DNA from 2 places in the Halobacillus sp. ABH2_015 genome. Region 1 is predicted to be linked to the other one. Evidence: riboswitches for the same ligand, from Rfam matches in the RefSeq annotation. Region 1 holds a riboswitch; the other holds the start of a gene.

Region 1 (6,165 bases):
TGTTGAAAGGAAGAATCAATGCCGGCCAAATTCACGTTCAGGGGTATGATGACTACATTATGCTTCAGTTAGGAAAAGTAAAAGACAGTGAAGACGGCCTCGTAGACGTCTCAACGGTGTCTGCAACACTGAGGCTGCTGTTGGACGCGACGGATAAAGTGGATGGTCCTGCTCATTAGGAGCGGGATTTTTTTATGCATTTTTTTGCATGATCCCGGTTCATTTTCAAGACTGTTCAGGAACCGCCTCTGTTATACTGAAATCAAGACGATTGGATTTAAAAACTTTGCAATTTCTGGAGGCGGAGGAATTTGGATTGGGATGTCGTAGAAAAAGAAACGACCCATGTCGAATTGTTTAAAGCGGTGGAAGATCATCTGGCCCTCATATTTTTTGGGAAGGACCGCAGGGTATCCTATGCGAACGATATTTTTGCACAGACGATGAACTATCGGAAGAGCCGTGATTTGATAGGCAGGCACCATAAGGAGTTCTGCTTCAGTGATTTCACGGAAAGCAACGCCTATGAACAATTCTGGTGTGCGTTGTGGAATGGGAAAAGCTTTCAGGATAAGATCAAGCGCAAAGATGCATCAGGTCATGAAGTGTGGCTGGAAGCTACTTATATGCCTGTATATAAGAATGGGAGCATAACAGGGATAATGAAGGTGGCTTCTGACATCACAGCGAGGCAGAATGAATTAAATGGGACGGTGGAAAAGCTTCAGAGTGTATCCTTGGACTTGAACACCAGGGCTGAGGAAGGGATGGAGGAGCATGAGGCTTTGAACAGTCAGATTGCTCTCATCAATGAGACTTCCAAAGAGAACACGAAAACACTGGAAGGTTTGAAAATACAGGCGCAGAACATCCAGGGGGTCGTGAAGACCATTAAGGATATTGCCTCCCAGACGAATCTTTTGTCATTGAATGCTGCTATAGAAGCCGCAAGGGCCGGGGAGCACGGTCGAGGATTTGATGTGGTTGCGAAGGAAGTCCGGAAGCTCTCCAACAAAGTGGAGCATTCCATTGGAGAAGTCCGGGAAAATGTGGACCAGATTACGCAGGAGATTTCTCGTATCAATCAAGGAACCGAGATGATTCAGAAGGAACTGATGAAAGCACTGAATAACCTTGATGGTGCATCCCGTGGCTACCAGCAGGTTGTCGAAGCAGGAGAAGCCGTTAACAAAGAAGCGCAGTCCTTGAAGGAAATGATATAGCATGTCAGAAAAATAAGGGGGCCTATCACCTGATAGGCCCCCTTATTAATTATAGGATCCCTGTATCATCTGGAGCTGGGAAGGTGAAGGATGGAGGTGTCATGCTGTTTTGGCACCGGTCCTTGTTTAAGTCGCAAACATTGCCGTGGGCATCCCGGATAACCGGGCGGGTGACGGTAATGGTTGTTTTAAGGATGATTTTCACAAGGATTCCATCGACAAGACTCAATCCAGCTAAATCTACTACAGGAACTCCTTCCTGAGTGAAGATTCCTTCAACTTCAAGCGGTGATTCCTGCAGGGTGTCCTGCGGGCATGCACCAGGGAAATCTGTGTGTTCCTGGAACGGAATGGTTGTCGAAAGGGTAACTAATTCCAACCCTAGAATGTTTGTACGGATGTTGATTGTAGCGGGGATCAGTCCGATGTTAACGACTTTATTTTTGATGATTCTTGCATTCATTGTGATGTTATTCAAGTCAGGAACGACTTCAATTGATAAGATTCCGGCAATAGTAATTGCACCAAAAAGGGATAGAGGAAGCGTTGTTTCAGCAACCTTCTGCACTTCTTTTGTACCAACCAGAGCATTTTCTACAAAGCAGTCGCTGTTTAGTTTAGCCGGCTTCATTTCAGGTTTTTTGAAGCTGCACTTACATCCGGACGGACAATACTGTTTTTTCTCGCCTTTCTCTTTTTTCTTAGGAAACTTCATCGGCAGTTTCCCGGGCACGGAAATTTTCCTGCAGTGCGCCATATTTCTTCCACCTTTATCAATAAATTTGTGTTGTACATAGGTATACTATTCCTGAAGAGATGGACGGTGTAGGCCGGTGTGATAGATTTACTGGAATAGGCTGTAAGATTCGTTTAGATGCTGCTGAAAGAACTTCCTGATCACGGACGCGGCTGTCTGCAGCAAACCGGTTTAACGGTCATGGACTCCGCACAGAAGGGCATTTGTTTTAAGGAATGATAGGTAATGGAATGATAAAAGAGAGCTTATCGATAAGCTCTCTTTCCTTCCAAATGAAAAATTTAGTCGTCTTCGGATCCGGAGAAAGTGAAGGATGAAGTTTCTGTGTCCTGCTTGCAGCGGTTGGGGTTCAAATCACAAACGTTGCCGTGCGCGTCACGAATGACAGGTCTTGTAACAGTAATGGTGGTTTGAAGAATGATTTTCACAATGATCCCATCTACCAGCCCTAATCCAGCCAGATCGACAACGGGAACTCCCTCCTGCGTAAAAATCCCTTCGACTTCGAGTGGTGTTTCTGTCAGGGTATCTTCCGGACATGCCCCGGGGAAATCCGTGTGGGCTTGGAATGGGATGGAAGTATTCAATACACCAGTTCCCAAGGCACCATCGTTATCAAGGAAACTGACAGTCACTACAGCCGGAATTAAGCCAATGTTGACGACTTTGTTTTTAATGATCCGGGCGCTCATAGTGATATTCTCCAGATTAGGGACGACTTCTACAGACACCAGGCTGCCAATTGTAATTCCAGTAGCTGCGAATAAACCGAGTGGCAGGGTGGATTCAGCTACTTTTTGTACCTGTTTTGTCCCAACCAGAGCATTTTCTACAAAGCAGTCACTGTTTAGTTTGGCGGGCTTACGTTCAGGCTTTTTAAAATGACACTTACATCCGGATGGACAGTCATGTTTTGTCTCGCCTTTCTCTTTTTTCTTAGGAAACTTTATCGGCAGTTTCCCTGGAACGGAAACTTTCCTGCAATTCGCCATGTTTTTCCACCTTTATCCATAATATTGTGTGGTACATTGGTATCGTATTCATCCCCGGATAGCCGGTGTAGGCCAATGATAGATTTAACAGATCTGCTTTTTGATCAAAACAGAGGAGGGAAACGGCCGTCAGAACTTCCTGCTTGCACAGAGTACAGGTTTTGTATAAAATAAAGATACAAAATTATATTGATTCCATCTTCGGGGCAGGGTGAAATTCCCGACCGACGGTAAGAAGGCATAGTGACCTTTAAGTCCGTGACCCGTGCAGTTCTTCTGCATGGCTGACCTGGTGAGAGTCCGGGACCGACAGTTACAGTCTGGATGGGAGAAGATGTCGAGCGGAACAGGCAGCGCATGCTAGATATGCTGCCTCTATTTAGCCGTGGACCAAGACCATCCCTAAGCCCAATGCTTCAGGGGTTTTTTTATTGGTCAGGCTCAGCCGCTCACCTTCATCTGGGATGTGAATCAATGTGTAAAGATGAAGGGGGAGATCGATGATGAACCGTTATCCGGCTCAGTCATCAAGAAAATTATTTACATTGATTACGATTGCTTTGTTTGGGACCATTTCCATGGTTCTGATGCTGCTGAACTTTCCGCTGCCGCTGCTTCCGCAGTACTTGAAAGTGGATTTCAGTGATGTTCCTGCCCTGCTTGCAGGCATCATGTTTACACCCGCAGCAGGCATCCTTGTTGAAGCGTTAAAAAATGGTCTTTATTTTATATATACCGGTGCAGGAGATCCGGTGGGAGTGGTCGCAAACTTTGCCGCAGGCCTCTTGTTTATCCTTCCGGTTACGATGATCTATCATAAATTCAAGAGTGTTAAATCGCTTGTATCAGGACTTGTGACGAGTTCTCTGATTATGGCGTTCGGCATGGGTGTACTGAACTACTTTGTCATCCTTCCGGCTTACAGCTGGTTCATGGGATGGGAAACGATGAGTGCACAAGTGAAATGGATAACAGTAGTAGCAGGGATTCTGCCATTCAATGCTCTTAAAGGAATCATTGTGAGTGCACTGTTCACCCTGCTCTTTGTACGGATGAAACCTTGGATCGAACAGAAAAGTCCGCGGTCCTCATCCGCAGCGTAAAGGGAGAGCCGGCAAGTTATGAACTCGCCGGCTCTTTTTATATCGAAAAGGAAAATGATATAGAGGAAAGAATATCCTTCACTTATAGAAAAACATAAGGTTTTTTTCAAGATGCTGGCTGGGGTGTCAGGGGCTTTATCTATGAGCTGGAAAACCAGTGCGTTCTCCTATGTGTAAAAGCATCGTAAAAGGAGAAAGTAAACATGCTCTTACTATTTTGAAAGAGGTGTTTATGAATGAAAAAAATCATGGGAGCTGCTTTGCTGGTGATGGTTACATTAAGTGGCTGCGGAATGAACGGGAACGAGGATGGGCCGGAGGATATCAATTATGAGCCTGCCCGTTATGAACGTACAGATAGGAATGAAATGCCGGAGGAACAGCGTTTCCGCAACAACCGGGAGCATCAGGACATTGATGAAATGAGACGTGATTATGAAAGGGATATGCGTCAGAACGGGGAACGGGATACGCCGTTCAATATGGACGAAGAAGAGCCGGATTTAGATGAAGAACCTTCCGAACAGCTTCGGGAGATGGATTGACAAAAAAGGATGCCGTTTTGATGACGGCATCCTTTTTATCAGGCATCCTTTTCTATTTCCCGTTCTTCTTCAACGGTGTAGCGGGCGGTTGGAAGAGCTTCAAGTCTTTCGACAGGGATTGGGTCCCCTGATTTCTCACTGACGCCGTAACGGCCTTCCTCGATTCGTTTCAGGGCATCTTCCGCTGCCATGTGCTTCTCCCTTGCCTGTTCATAAAACGTCTGGCGTTTTTCCCGTTCGTGCTGATCTGTACCAAGGTTTCCCGGGTGGTCCGCGACGCTGGAAATTTCCCCTGTCCGGTCATTCGGATAAAGCTCCTTGGCATCATCCTCTTTGTACTTTTCCATTTCCTGTTCAGCTTCTTCTTTCATTTCTATGATCTGTTGTTTGAATTGTTGAATCTGCTTGTCTGATAACATGCTTCATGTCTCCTTCCTTTTTATAAGGATGGCTTACTTTTTTAAAGGAACAACCCCGAGGGTGCATCTGGAAATACAGAGCAGCGTGCCGGATTCATGGACGATACGGATTTCCCACACCATTGTCGTTTTACCGATATGGGAAGGGACGGCTGTTGCTGTCACCCAGCCTTCTCTTGCGCTCTTTATATGGTTGGCGTTGATTTCAATACCGAAGACCTGCTGCTCGTTGGTATCGATGTTTAAAAATCCGCCGATACTTGCGGCGCTTTCAGCCAGGGCAACGTTCGCACCCCCGTGGAGGAACCCCATCGGCTGATGAGTACGGGCATCCACTGGCATGCGCATTTCCACTTCATCCGGTTCTGCTTTCATGACTTCCATCCCCAGGGCTTCCATCAATGTATTCTTCATCATCATCTCATTCATAGTCATCCCATCCTTTATGTAATATTCCCATTGAACCAATGGTCAAACCTATAGAAAAGAAGGATGGTTCTCCATCCTTCTTTCAGACAATGGTGTAATGTGTTTACGCCGTTTCCCTTTTATATCAAAGAGGGAAGTACAGTTGTATAAGCAGCGACAATCCGAGTAGGAATCCATACAGGGTATTCGTCTGCGCTGTTGCTTTCATAGCCGGCATCATTTCCAGGGGTTCTTTTTTTCCTATAAATCCCTGAATGGCCTTTCTGGCTTTTCCTAAACTAATGAGAGTCACCAGCGACCACCATGGCAGGAGGCCGATCATCATAAGGACAGCCGTCCAAAGATAAGCGATGGCGAAGAGAGCTGTCAAAAAGCGGATGGATCCTTTATGGCCGAAAAGGATCGCTAACGTTTTCCTGCCGTTTTCAGCGTCGTTTTCCCTGTCGCGGATATTGTTCGCTAACAGGATGCAGCCGACGAAGATGGCGACGGGAACAGAAACGATCAGCACATCTGCGGTTAGCGTCATCGTTTGGATATAGTAGCTGATCGCTATTATGATGGTGCCCATAAAGAAGCCTGCTGTCAGTTCACCGAGCGGTGTATAGGCGATGGGAAACGGTCCGCCGGTGTAAAGATAACCGAACAACATGGATACCAGTCCGACAGCAGCCACCCACCAGCTGGAGGAGGCACA
Region 2 (6,165 bases), 640 kb from region 1:
CCTTTCATCCGACTGTTGAAGAAACGGTGGATGTAGGTCTTGGACTCCGCCCGGATCTAACGGGAAAGGGGAAGGGAGATTCCTTTATGGAAGCTGGTTTGAGTTTTGCAGAGCGCCACTATGGGGCCCGTTTTTTTACATTGAGTGTTGCTGAGTTCAATCAGCGGGCGGTCGAAGTATACCGAAGAGCTGGATTTAAAGAAACCCACCGGTTTATGCAGAAGACCAATGGAGGTACGTATCCATTCATTGCTATGAAAAAATAAAAAGGAGGTTGTTCTGCTTTGGCATTACATCATTTTCATTTAAAGGCAGACTGGCCGGGCGGCCGCAACGAAGTCGGCCGGATCGAATCAGATAAATTGAAAACAGAAATCTCCATCCCTAAAGAAATGGATGGACCGGATGTAGGAACAAACCCGGATGAAATGCTTCTGGGGGCGGCGGCGACCTGTTACATCATTACGCTGGCCGCTATGATCGAAAGAGCGGATCTGCCGCTTCAGGAAATGGATATGACCTCGGAAGGTCAGGTCGATGTGACCGACGGAGTCTTCACCTATAAGAAAATCATTCACCGTCCCCGTGTCGTGTTGAAAAGTGAGGCAGAAGAGAAGGAGTTGGAAAAACTCCAGCGTCTTGTTGAAAAGGCGGAAAAGTCCTGCATGATCTCACGAGCAATTGCAGGAAATGTAGCGTTGGAGCTGGACTCAGATGTAACTATTGCTTCCTGACAGAAAGGGAAGAAAAAAGCGGCCTGTATGGCATGGCATACAGGCCGCTTTTCGTTTTTAAAGGACTCCGCCTTGGCAGGAAGAGAGAACCACTATAAACCAACCATGGTTTTACAAGCTTTCTTCGTTTACGTCTCCATAAGGTAAACGCGCGCTTCATAAGGCTTCAACGAGAAGCTGGATACGTTCTTATGATGGTTTACAATCGAATTGGACAACATCAGCTGACTGGAGCTGAGTGGCTCCTCCGACTGAAAGTCAGCTGCTTGATCGGTCAGATTGACGATGACGATGGCTTTTTTACTGTCCAGCGTCCTCGTATAAGCATAAATCTGCTCATCTTCCGGAAGAAGAAGATTATAGATGCCATACGTAAACACATCCTGCTCCTTTTTCATGGCAATCATTTCTTTGTAGTAGTTCAAGATGGAATGGGGGTCCTGTTCTTGATCAGCCACATTGATGGACGTATAGTTCGGGTTGATTTTCATCCACGGGTTTCCGGTTGTAAAACCAGCTTGTGCTTCACGGCTCCACTGCATCGGCGTACGGCTGTTGTCCCTGGATGTGTTCCAGAGAATGTTCATAATGTCCTTATGAGCCATGCCTTTTGCTTTTTTGTTCTGATATAAATTTTTCGCAGCCACATCATCATAATCTTCAATGGAAGGGAAGGCCATATTCGTCATGCCGATTTCCTGACCTTGATAAATGTAAGGCGTCCCCTGCATAAAGAAATACATCGTTGCAATCGCCGTCGCACTTTCGCGCCAGTAGACTTGATCATCCCCCCACGTCGAAACGACACGGGCCTTGTCATGGTTTTCTACAAACAAAGCGTTCCATCCATCCCCTTCAAGAGCTTTCTGCCATCGGGTCAGTACTTTTTTCAAACCCTTAATGTCAAGCTGCTGTTCAGCATCCTGATCCCAAAGGTCCAGGTGCTCGAATTGGAAGATCATATCCATTTTTCCGTTGTCGCCGACCCATTGATCCGCTTCATCGGCACTTACCCCGTTCGCTTCTCCGACCGTCATCACGTCATAATTATCGTATGTGCGGTCTTTGAATTCCTGAAGGTGGGTGTGGATCCCTTTTTGGTTCATATGCATATCAAAAGAGGACACATACGTTTCTTTTTCAGGGTTCGGCATATCTGGAAAGCCCGGCCGCTTTTTGATATGGCTGATGGCATCTATGCGGAAACCGTCGATTCCTTTATCCAGCCACCAGTTGACCATGCTGTATAGAGCTTCGCGGACGTCTTCGTTCTCCCAGTTCAAGTCCGGCTGCTTTCTGGAGAACACATGAAGGTAATACTGCCTTGTTTCCTCGTCATATTCCCATGCCGATCCTTCAAAGATACTCTCCCAGTTGTTCGGTTCGCGGCCGCCTCTGCCATCGCGCCAGATATACCAGTCCCTCTTGGGATTGTCCTTGGATTTCCGGGATTCCAAAAACCATGGATGTTCATCACTTGTATGGTTGAGGACGAGGTCGATGATCAACTTCATGTCACGTTTATGCACTTCCTTAAGCAGCTCGTCGAAATCCTCCATCGTTCCGAATTCATCCAGGATGTCCTGATAATCGGAAATGTCATAACCGTTATCATCCTTCGGGGATTTGTACATTGGGCAGATCCAAATGAAATCAATGCCCATATCCTTCAAATAGTCCAGACGGCTGATCATTCCCTGCAGATCGCCGATCCCATCTCCATTTGAATCCTGAAAACTTCTAGGGTAAACTTGATATCCTACCGCTTCTTTCCACCATACCCGTTCCATATACAGCCCCTCTTTCCTAATAAAATCATTCGTGATATGCAAACGTTTTCTCAGTGAGAATGATTGAATAAACAGCTTGTTTATTCAATAACCATAACCATGAAAATCTAAAAATATATCTTATTATGCAAACGTTTTCCTGATAAATCTATACTAGCTGATTTTCTTCTGCTTTACAATAGGAGGTTCGTGAAAAGAGCAGGCTTACACATCATTGGATTGTTAAAATCAGGTGGTGCATCTTCTGTTGAGGATGTTGAAAGGCTGTCATGAATCCTGTTGATTTCACAACAAAGCGGCGTGAATCCGGTGGACAGTTATCCGTGTGCCCATCATAAGGGCGGTCAGTTTTATGAGTACATAGCCTTAATGGGTGCTGTTTAAACCTTAAGGATTGCGGCAGATGGGGATTTCATATATATTTAAAGTAATTCAACTGAATATGGAAACCTTCGGGGTCGGGTGAAAGTCCCAGCCGGCGGTAATGAGCTTATGCTCTCAGCCCGCGACGGAGAATCAGTGTTAAGCACGGTTCTCCCTGATTTGGTGAAATTCCAAAGCCGACAGTTAAAGTCTGGATGGGAGAAGGTTGTGGAAACGTATCGGTACCGTTCATGCAACACGTGTACCCTTTGTTTGCTGTACGCAAAAAAATGACGTTTAAGACCCTGGAGAAGTATGTCTTCTTCAGGGTTATTTTTATGGAAAAAGAGCAGGTGATGAAGATGGAGCGTGATGAGCAGTACATGGCAATGGCTGTACAGATGGCCAGGGAAACGGTCGGCCAGACGAGTCCCAACCCTTCAGTAGCCGCCATTGTGGTCAAAGATAATCAAGTCGTCGGTATAGGCGTGCATGTGAAGGCTGGTGAACCTCATGCGGAAGTGCACGCACTACGGATGGCAGGAGAAAAAGCGGAAGGCGCGGACATCTATGTCACTCTTGAACCGTGCAGCCATCATGGACGGACACCTCCGTGTGCCGAAGCTGTCGTGAAGGCAGGCATCCGCCGGGCCGTTACGGCTTCATCGGATCCGAACCCTAAAGTTTCCGGCCGGGGCATTGAAATGATGAAGCGGCAGGGCGTGGAGGTCCGGACGGGTGTTTTGAAAGACGAGGCAGATGAACTGAATCGTGCCTTCTTTCATTACATTCAAACAGGTGAACCTTATGTCCGTTTAAAGACAGCGATGAGCCTTGACGGGAAGATTGCCACCGCCAGTGGAGAGAGTCAATGGATCACAGGAGAAGAGGCGCGGCAGGACGGACACCGCTATCGTCATCAATCGGACGCGATTCTAGTCGGGATCAATACGGTCATGATGGATAATCCGACATTGACGACAAGAATTCCGGGTGGCGGAAAGCATCCGATCCGTCTTGTCCTCGATACGCATCTTCGTATTCCGACTGCTTCGAATCTGATACAAAATAATGAATCTCCAACGTGGATTTTCACGTCAGCGGATATACCGGATGAAAAGCGTCTGATTCTTGAAGAGCATGCCCATGTCCACGTCATTCCGCTTGGCCGCACCATCGATCCTGGAGAAGTCCTGCGCTATTTAGGAAAGCACAAGGTCACCTCTCTCCTTGTTGAAGGAGGGGCCACCATTGCCGACGCTTTTGTCAGATCAGGAAAGGTGAATGAGACGATTACGTATATTGCTCCCAAATTGATCGGTGGAAAAGAAGCACTGACCCCGGTTGCCGGCCGCGGCATCCAACAGTTGAAACAGGTGACATCTTTTGAGTTTGTATCGACCGAACAGCTTGGAGAAGATATTAAAATTGTTTCGATAAGAAAAGGGGAATCCTAATGTTTACAGGAATTGTAGAAGAAATAGGAACACTGCAGTCCGTTAAAAGTAAAACGGAAGCTTTGGAGATAAAGATTGCTGCATCCAAAATTCTGGAAGATATCAAGCTTGGGGACAGTATTTCCATTAACGGTGTCTGTCTGACCGTGACAGATTATACGAAGGATACCGCATCCTTTGATGTGATGCCGGAAACATACCGCGCCACCAACATCCATGAATTAAAGCAGGGCAGCGATGTCAATCTTGAACGCGCGATGGCGGCAGATGGGCGGTTCGGCGGTCACCTTGTATCGGGTCATATTGACGGTACGGGCAGCATTGTATCAAAAAGGCCGGAGTCCAACGCCGTCTATTACGACATACAGCTTCCGTCCGACTTGGTTCCTTATTTTGTCTATAAAGGCTCGATAGCTGTTGATGGTACATCCCTGACTGTATTCGGAGTAGAAGAGGATCGTGTCACCATTTCTTTGATTCCGCACACGATGGAACATACCGTTCTCGGCAGGAAAGGTCCGGGAGACAAAGTTAATATCGAATGTGACATGATTGGAAAATATGTCGCTCACTTCCTGAGTGGGCAGAATCAAGAGCACCCGCAAACAGCCATCTCCAAAAAGATGCTGGCTGATAACGGGTTTGCATGAAGAGGGGGAAAGCATATGTTTGATTCGGTTGAAAAAGCGATTGATGTATTGAAGCAGGGAAAGCTTGTCATCGTTTGTGATGACGAGGACAGGGAAAATGAAGGGGACTTTATTGGAATCGCGGAGCATGCTTCCACGGAGATGATCAATTTTATGATCAAGCATGGGCGTGGGCTGGTTTGTGCCCCGATTACGAATGAAACAGCTGGAGCGCTCGAGCTGATGCCTATGGTCAATGACAATTCAGACCCTAATCAGACAGCGTTTACGGTCAGTGTGGATCATAAAGAGACAACAACTGGAATTTCAGCGGACGAACGGGCCCTGACCATCAGGGAAATGCTGAACCCGGAAAGTAAAGCTTCCGATTTCCAGCGGCCCGGTCATATTTTCCCGTTGATTGCCAAGGAAGGCGGTGTCCTGCGCAGAGCGGGTCATACGGAAGCGGCTGTCGACCTGGCACGTCTTGCGGGAGCCCGGCCGGCAGGTGTCATCTGTGAAATCATTAAAGATGATGGAACGATGGCCCGTGTGCCTGACCTGAAAGAAATGGCCGAGGCGTTTGACATTCCGATGATCACCATTGCGGATTTGATTTCATACCGCCATGAGCAGGAAAACCATGTGACCCGGGAAATCGAGGTGCAGATGCCTACAGAATACGGCGAATTCCGAGCGGTAGGCTTCAAGAATGATATCGATTTTAAAGATCACATCGCTCTTGTAAAAGGAGACATCAATCCGGAGGAGCCGACCCTTGTGCGGGTACACTCCGAATGTCTGACAGGGGATGTCTTCGGCTCCTACCGCTGTGACTGCGGTCCTCAGCTGCACAACGCTTTACGGCAGATTTCCGAAAATGGCAGCGGTGTTCTGCTGTACATGAAACAGGAAGGCCGCGGGATCGGGTTAATGAATAAATTGAAAGCCTATAAGCTTCAGGAAGAAGGCTATGACACGGTGGAAGCGAATGAGAAACTCGGCTTCGGGCCTGATTTAAGAGATTACGGTGTCGGTGCTCAAATCCTGAAGGACCTGGGCATTACAAAACTTCGTCTGCTGACGAATAACCCGAAGAAAATTTCCGGACTTGGTGGTTTTGGTCTTGAGGTTGTAGAGAGGGTGGCTATTCAGATGCCTTCCCGCAAAGAAAATGAAAGCTACTTGAAAA

What was found. Region 1 has a riboswitch for FMN ahead of ACXAD6_RS13335 (ECF transporter S component). Riboswitches for the same ligand answer to the same signal wherever they lie in the genome.
Region 2: linked by a shared signal. The riboswitch ahead of ribD (bifunctional diaminohydroxyphosphoribosylaminopyrimidine deaminase/5-amino-6-(5-phosphoribosylamino)uracil reductase RibD) and the one ahead of ACXAD6_RS13335 (ECF transporter S component) in region 1 are both predicted to bind FMN.

Annotation. Positions count from the first base shown of each region.
Region 1 covers NZ_JBSWUG010000002.1:2,518,733-2,524,897, reverse strand. The annotation lists gene ACXAD6_RS13355 (hypothetical protein) at 1-179, shown strand, start outside; gene ACXAD6_RS13350 (methyl-accepting chemotaxis protein) at 312-1,223, shown strand; gene ACXAD6_RS13345 (hypothetical protein) at 1,273-1,980, opposite strand; gene ACXAD6_RS13340 (hypothetical protein) at 2,262-2,972, opposite strand; FMN riboswitch at 3,166-3,312, shown strand; gene ACXAD6_RS13335 (ECF transporter S component) at 3,473-4,075, shown strand; gene ACXAD6_RS13330 (hypothetical protein) at 4,312-4,620, shown strand; gene ACXAD6_RS13325 (TraR/DksA C4-type zinc finger protein) at 4,659-5,039, opposite strand; gene ACXAD6_RS13320 (hotdog fold thioesterase) at 5,073-5,459, opposite strand; gene ACXAD6_RS13315 (1,4-dihydroxy-2-naphthoate polyprenyltransferase) at 5,593-6,165, opposite strand, start outside.
Region 2 covers NZ_JBSWUG010000002.1:3,162,003-3,168,167, reverse strand. The annotation lists gene ACXAD6_RS16495 (GNAT family N-acetyltransferase) at 1-266, shown strand, start outside; gene ACXAD6_RS16490 (OsmC family protein) at 285-734, shown strand; gene ACXAD6_RS16485 (glycoside hydrolase family 13 protein) at 863-2,524, opposite strand; FMN riboswitch at 2,969-3,118, shown strand; gene ribD (bifunctional diaminohydroxyphosphoribosylaminopyrimidine deaminase/5-amino-6-(5-phosphoribosylamino)uracil reductase RibD) at 3,250-4,344, shown strand; gene ribE (riboflavin synthase) at 4,344-4,994, shown strand; gene ACXAD6_RS16470 (bifunctional 3,4-dihydroxy-2-butanone-4-phosphate synthase/GTP cyclohydrolase II) at 5,010-6,165, shown strand, end outside.